Regions from separate parts of the Bacillus daqingensis genome, predicted to be linked through region 3. Evidence: riboswitches for the same ligand, from Rfam matches in the RefSeq annotation. Region 3 holds a riboswitch; each other region holds the start of a gene.
What was found. Region 3 has a riboswitch for cyclic di-GMP ahead of ACFO4L_RS00280 (flagellar assembly protein A). Riboswitches for the same ligand answer to the same signal wherever they lie in the genome.
Positions count from the first base shown of each region.

Region 1: it holds a riboswitch for cyclic di-GMP, as region 3 does, so the genes downstream of both, ACFO4L_RS08485 (anti-repressor SinI family protein) here and ACFO4L_RS00280 (flagellar assembly protein A) in region 3, are expected to answer to the same signal.
Region 2: it holds a riboswitch for cyclic di-GMP, as region 3 does, so the genes downstream of both, ACFO4L_RS05810 (amidase) here and ACFO4L_RS00280 (flagellar assembly protein A) in region 3, are expected to answer to the same signal.

Region 1 is NZ_JBHSGK010000007.1:76,735-79,003, reverse strand. It holds gene ACFO4L_RS08490 (pyruvate, water dikinase regulatory protein) at 1-698, opposite strand, end outside; gene ACFO4L_RS08485 (anti-repressor SinI family protein) at 1,006-1,152, opposite strand; cyclic di-GMP riboswitch class I at 1,188-1,275, opposite strand; gene ACFO4L_RS08480 (response regulator transcription factor) at 1,481-2,164, opposite strand; gene ACFO4L_RS08475 (ATP-binding protein) at 2,151-2,269, opposite strand, start outside.
Region 2 is NZ_JBHSGK010000004.1:198,071-200,339, reverse strand. It holds gene ACFO4L_RS05810 (amidase) at 1-804, opposite strand, end outside; cyclic di-GMP riboswitch class I at 850-937, opposite strand; gene ACFO4L_RS05805 (amidohydrolase family protein) at 1,135-2,269, opposite strand, start outside.
Region 3 is NZ_JBHSGK010000001.1:65,120-67,388, reverse strand. It holds gene ACFO4L_RS00285 (hypothetical protein) at 1-491, shown strand, start outside; cyclic di-GMP riboswitch class I at 981-1,065, shown strand; gene ACFO4L_RS00280 (flagellar assembly protein A) at 1,098-2,269, shown strand, end outside.

The DNA of each region.
Region 1 (2,269 bases), on a different contig from region 3:
TCTGCAAATTCCAGCTCTTTTAGGATTCGGTCGAGGCTTGCGTAGTCGGCTTTTTCCGTCAAGCCCATCGTACGCAGCCGAATCCGCCGGATGTCATTCAGCTTTGACGGGGAGATCACCAGTCCGATGCAGCGCTCACGCGGAAGCTCGTAAAGCTCTTCCGGAACTGCGACCTCTGGTACGAGCGGCACGTTCGCTACTTTGAACTGTTTGTGCGCCAGGTACATGGAAAGCGGTGTTTTGGAAGTCCGGGAGACGCCGATCAGCACCAGATCCGCCTTTTTCAATCCCGAGGTATCCTGTGCATCATCGTATTTAACCGCGAATTCCACTGCTTCGATCCTTCTGAAATACGCTTCATCCAGCTGCCTGATCCGCCCAGGTTCTTTTTTTGGCTGTTCATTAAACGTCTCACTCAGCATCGACAGCAGTGGATCGAGCAGATCGACGGAAGGGACGGAAGTTTTTTCTGTCAGCGTTCTCATTTTTTGCTGAAGCTCCCCTAATACCAGGGTATAGGCTACTACAGCTCCAGCTGTCTCCGCTTCTTCTACGATACGCTCCAGCTTCTCCGGTGTCTGCACGTGCGAATATCTTCTTACCTCCGTTTTATCTTCAGTAAATTGGGTAAGCGCTGCTTGTACCATTCGGTCTGCTGTTTCTCCTATTGAATCGGATACAACAAATACTAGTCTCATTGCTTCCTCCCTCCCCCTAATGTGACATACTAATAAAAATAAGTATAGCACATTATTTTCCCCTATCAAGAGGAAATTTCCATCTGCAGAAAAAAGGGTAAACGTAGAAACGAATAAGTGCTATGCACGGATAAATTCACGAAAGTCCCACATAAGACGGTAAGCACATCAGCATTCGCGTCTAAACAGGGTGCCCCTGGCCGCAGCTTTCTTGAAACAGCTGTCACATAAGCATTTTCACCCGTTATTCAGCTGCAAAAAAAAACGGAATCAGCAATAATTGCTGATTCCGGTCTTCCGGTGACGATTACATGCATTGCTGATCTGCCTTTAGCGAATGGCTGTCTTCCTGTTTCATTTGAAAGAACGCTCTCACTTCTTCAGGAGAAAGGCCCATGCTCCGCGCTTCCATAACCAATTGTACCCAGCTCTCTGCCCGTTTCAGTTCATTCATGCCCTATCCCACCCTATGTTAAGTATTTGCTCCACATAGGCGGCCCGGCCGTCGTAGGCACCCCACGCCCTTAGACCCGAAGCTTTGCGCCCCTGCTTTTCAACAGGTTTGCCGTTTTTCTCTGCAGAATGTTGCGGAAACTCCATTTTCCTCCGTGTCTGCCCACCGTCCTCTAAAACAAGCTGCAACGTTCTGTATGTGTTCACTCTACAAAACAAAAGTTAAAATAAGGTTAAATAATCATAATTTTTTAAAAATAAATGTGACTTTTTTTGTCATGTCTTTATTTCCAGTATACAGCGCTTTTTAATCAATCCTTTATACCTATTTATCTGGCTGCGAATTTGTATCCAAAGCCTCGTACCGTTAAGATATAATCTGGATATTTAGGATCCTCCTCAATTTTCTTGCGAAGGTTTCGTATGTGTACTGATACGGTCTTTAAATCTCCATACATGTCGATCCCCCAGATATGATCATAAATCTGCTCTGCACTGAATACTTGTCCAGGGTGTTTCATTAAGTACACGAGAAGCTGATATTCTTTTGCGTAAAGCGAAACCGCTTTTCCGTTTACAGTCACCGTATAGCTCTCTAAATCGACCGCGATGGAGCCGGCACGAAGCTCATTTCGGTCATCGCGGGGTCCACTGCGGCGGAGATTCGCTTTGATTCTGGCTTCGAGCTCAGCAAGATCATACGGCTTCGTTAAATAATCATCGCCGCCTGCGTTCAGGCCTTCAATTTTATCTTCAGATGAACGCTTACAGCTGATAAAGATTATTGGACTTTCAGTAAGTTCACGCATGTTTCGGCAAACGTCAAATCCTTCCATACCAGGAAGCAGGATATCCAGTAAGATCAGCTCCGGGTCGACCTGCTTTACTTTGTCAACCGCCTCCATGCCGTTTCCGACAGCATAAACACTGTAGCCTTTTTTCTCCAAATATAATGTCGTGATAGCCCGGATATCCTCATCGTCTTCTACGAGCATGATTTTATGTTGATCCATGACTGCTTGCCTCCTCTTCAAATCGAGCATGTGCGGCCAATACCGGAATACAGAAGCTGAACGTCGTACCTTCGCCGATTTCACTTTCCACCCAAATCTCACCGT
Region 2 (2,269 bases), on a different contig from region 3:
ACCCGCGTACCGGGCCGATACCAGGTCAAGCTGCTGCTTCATGTATGCTTCGCCTTCTTCAAAGAACGTTACATGATTGCCTTCGTGAGACTGCATGGTTTCCACTCCGACGGTGACCGGCGTTTTGTGCTTTGCTGCGAAGGCCATTTCATTTTTTACGATTTCATTGATTGCAGAAGCTGTATCCCGGTAAGCCATAAGTGTCACGCCATCAAGCTGCTGAATCACCCATTCTGCGAGATTCCCGCTTCCGTTTTTGTTTTTAAAGCTGATTTCGTCAAACCAGAATGGCAGATCTGCTTCCAGCGGCAGTCCTGCCGCAGCACTCTGTCTTTTCGCTGTCAGCAGAAGTGATTGAAAATCGGCGATCGTCTTCGCACGATTGCTGTTCCAGCTGCTAAGCAGGTACGGCTCTACATCTAAGTGAACGCCTTGAAAGCGTTCTGCTGCTCCCGCACGCTTCTGGTAGTCTCCCAGCCAGTTCATCATTGTCGTCAAATGACGATCTCCTTTTGGTGCCGCCCATTCCGGTGCGCCATCGAGGGCATAGACGCTGATTCCTTCCGTTCCTGCACGACGGATAAAACTTCTGTAGGAAGCCTGTGGGACACTGCGATCAATTTGTACAAATACACGCTCGACATTCTTTTCTTTTAGAAAGGCAATGGTTCCACTCTCATCTTCGACAAACATCCACGGGTTCCAGAGCCAAGTTGCGTTCGGAGCTGAAGCTGCTCCAGCGGGAGCCGCCCAAATTCCAGCTGCCATAGCAGTCACCACCAGCAGTAACAGGACTTTTTTCATCGCAAAAAACCCCTTTCTGTGCCAGCCGAGGCTCACAGAAACGGGCCCGGCAACCTGACGACCATACGCTATTCAGCGGTTAGGCTCACGGCTTTGCGTCCCATCTTTTCAGATTGGTTTGCCTTTGTCACATGTTATTTTTGTTACTATTATACCCCTTAGCCGATTCGTTCATATGAGTAATAGGAACTAAATCTGTCGTGATTTTTTATGAATAACACGAGACTTTCTCATCTCTCCTTCCCTTTTCGGCTTCAAAACAAAGATCCACGCTTATGAAGCGTCAAAAACCGGAAGCATGAACTGCTTCCGGTTTTCCATCCTCATTACTCAGTTGTTCTCATGCAGCCACAGGTCATCTGGATTGCCGAATTCGCTGTAAATGTGATTACGGGCCTCCACAGCTTGTCTGCGCAGGTTTTTATAATCGAGTCCAACCATTTTTCCGTCTCGCTTTACTGCTTCGCCGCCGACAAACACGGAGTCTACGTTGCCGGTATGCGTACTTGTAACGACAGCACCGATCGGATCGTTGACGGGGAAGAGGTTCAGGTCATCTGTTCGAATCATGATGATGTCGGCTTCTTTTCCTGGAGTGAGACTGCCCGTTTTGTGATCCAGCTTCAGCGCCTTCGCACTTTCAATTGTAGCCATTTCCAGCACTTGATGCGCATGAATATTCAAAGGTGGTCCAGGCATTTCTCCTTTTGCAAGCAGCTGATCATTGATGCGGGAGCGCTCTGCCTGGAGCGCGAACTTCATTTGGGCAAACATGTCCCCGCCTGTTGAAGTAACAACATCGACACCGAGCGCAGGCTTTACGCCGTTTTCCAGGCAGAGCCCTGTTGCCGGATACCCGTGTCCCATCGCCATTTCAACTTCAGGCGTGACTGAAATCGATCCGCCGTGCTCTGCCAAGAGCTTCATTTCTTCCGGACTGACGGCATTTGCATGAGCAAAGTTGAGGTCTGATCCGAGCAAGCCTGCCTGATGCAGCTTTTCGATCGATCTGTCAATCGCCCCCCACGTTCCAAATCCGAGGTGCATGCTCGCTACGCCGTTTAGTTCTCTTGCCAGCTTTATCTCTTCCACTGACGTATCCCAGGAACAAAACTCAGGACCGCGGATCGCAAGTCCCATCGTCAGCCGCTGATCGCCTGAGGAAAAATATTGATTGGCAATCGAACGTGCGTCATCTCCGTTGGTCAACGTGCTTTCCCTGTTCCAATAATCCCCGTCACCAGGGCATCCGTAAGCAAACACGCCGCGAATTTTGGATTCCTGCAGGCCGCGGATCATCTCTTCAGCGTGATCCTTGGAGATGACCATCGTCCAATCCAAAATCGTCGTCACACCGGCTTCAAGTGCCTCCAGTGCGCCAAGCAGGTTGCCAATATAGTCGTCCTGCGGCCGCCTTTTAGAACCAATGTTGCCGTAATAAATGCTGCCCAGATATTTCTGCAGG
Region 3 (2,269 bases):
AGCCGCTTGGTGTGATGGAAGAAGCGGATCGCAATGACCTGCAGCCAGGTTACCGCCTGATCAACCACCTTTTAAAAATACAACTCAAATATAAGCAAGTGTATGATCAGTTTCAAAACGTGCTGGCTGAGCTTGAAGACAGCGGCAGACCTATCGAAGCTGAAGACATTGAAGCAGCCATTCAATCAGCTGCCGAACTGGAGGTGCTTCAGTTCGACATGATCGATTCCTTAAGCCGCCAAACCGATACCCTGCGCGACTGGATTGCGTTGATGAACCGTCACAACTTGTGGGACAAGCTAAATCGCGCGAACCAGGTTTTTTATCAGCAGCTCGTTCAAAACGAATCGGTTATGAGAGACGAAGCGAAAAAGATGCAGGTCGTCAAGCATGAACGTCGCGAAAAAATGATTCAGCAAAATGCAGATAAGCTCCGATCCCGTATGAAGCGGTCCTTTCAGGAGGAAGAGAAAGAACGTCGTTACCCTTAACCAGATCCGGCGCTGCCAAGCTGAACCAAATACAGAAGGAACCGGAGCACCCGTTTGAGCCCCGGTTCCTTTTATTCCGCGTCTGTTTCCTCCCCCGGCAAGACTTTCTCCGGCTCTTCAACACCATTCCTTATTCTCTCCCCTTCTCCTAGAGCCCACGACGGATACCATCGTACATTTCCAAAAGCCTTTCTCTCCTGTACGTTGAACGACGTTCGTTCGGAATATACCTCAGCTTTTCCAACAACGTTTTTCGTTTGCGTGTCATCGTTTACCGCCTCCTTATGCTTTTATTGTAGAGTCTTCTTCACCTCAAAAAAGCGGGCGGCAGATTGAATTTTCTATCCGTCTGCAGGTGGAGATTTACTCCATCCCCTGCTATACGAATAAGTAAATAAAGAACCAGGATAATAAGACTGCAGATAATGGATTTTTTTGAAAATAGTACTTGCTCATGCCTAAACTCATAGTAAACTTACAGTAAGAGAAGAAGTTCGGGGGCAAACCTGTTGAAAAACAGGGACGCAAAGCCGCGGATCTAAGGGAAACCTCCTATGACAGCCGGGCTGCCGCATATAAACCTTCACCAAGGAAGGCGGGGTATGAATGCGTAACGTACATGAGTTCGAAGCAGAAACAGTGGAAAAAGCGATTGCCAAGGCAGAAAAAACGCTGCATACACCAGCAAATGCTCTACACATCGACATTATCAGCCATGGGGAGAATCTGTTTTTTGGTCTGAGAAAATCAAAGGCTAAAATACGCGCATGGACGGAGGAGCCGCTAGAAGAAAGCTGGCTGGACACGCTGGATTCCTACCTCGATGAGCCGCTTGATGCCAGCAGAGATGAAAACTTATCCAGGAGACTGGAGGGGACCGCCTGGATGAAAGATGGCGTTCTCTATTTTGAAGGAAACGGACCCAAACGTCCTGTTCTTCACCTGCCGGATGAAGTGACCGCTTCTAAAAATGGCAGACAAACTGGTAGAACCACTCCGCTAACTGAGGGAGATATACTGGAGTTTTCGATCAACGTCCCGCCTCGTGAAACCACCTGGTCTGTTTCTATTGATAAAAAACAGCAGCTCGTTACGCTGAATGTAAAGCCTGGAGCGTACTATACTGCTGCAATCAATGATCATCCGCCCGCCGAACATCTGTATGTCAGTATTTCCAAAGAGGAAACACCGTTAAATCAGCTGACAGAAACAAACGTCATAGAGCAGCTGGAACGGATGGATATTACCTACGGTATTCAAACGGATGTGATTCGGGAAGCATGTGCGTCTATTCAAGAGACCACTGTCCAAATAGCGGCAGGAAAGCTGCCGAAGCACGGAAAAGACGGCCGGATTGACTTTAAGATCAATTTGCAGACAGAACAGAAAATGTACCGGGAGAAGCCGGACGGAACGATTGATTTTAGGGATTCGATTCGGATTCCGGCCGTTGAAGAAGGAGTCGTTTTAGGATCGATCATTGATCCAACAGCCGGCGAAGATGGCCTCAGCCTGTTTGGAGATGTGCTTCAAGCTAAAGCAGGCAGGCCGATCGCGGTTCAGGCAGGAGCGGGTATTGAACTCGATGAAGAAACGAAAACGATTACGGCTTCTATTGCCGGGCGTCCTCTTTTAAAGAAGCAGGGACAGCACGTGCGGTTATCCATTCTGCCGAAGCTCGTTCATGATGGGAACCTGCAGCTTGGAGACGGAAACATCCGCTTTACAGGGGATGTTGAAGTGATTGGGTCTGTCGAGGACGGCATGAAGGTGGAAGC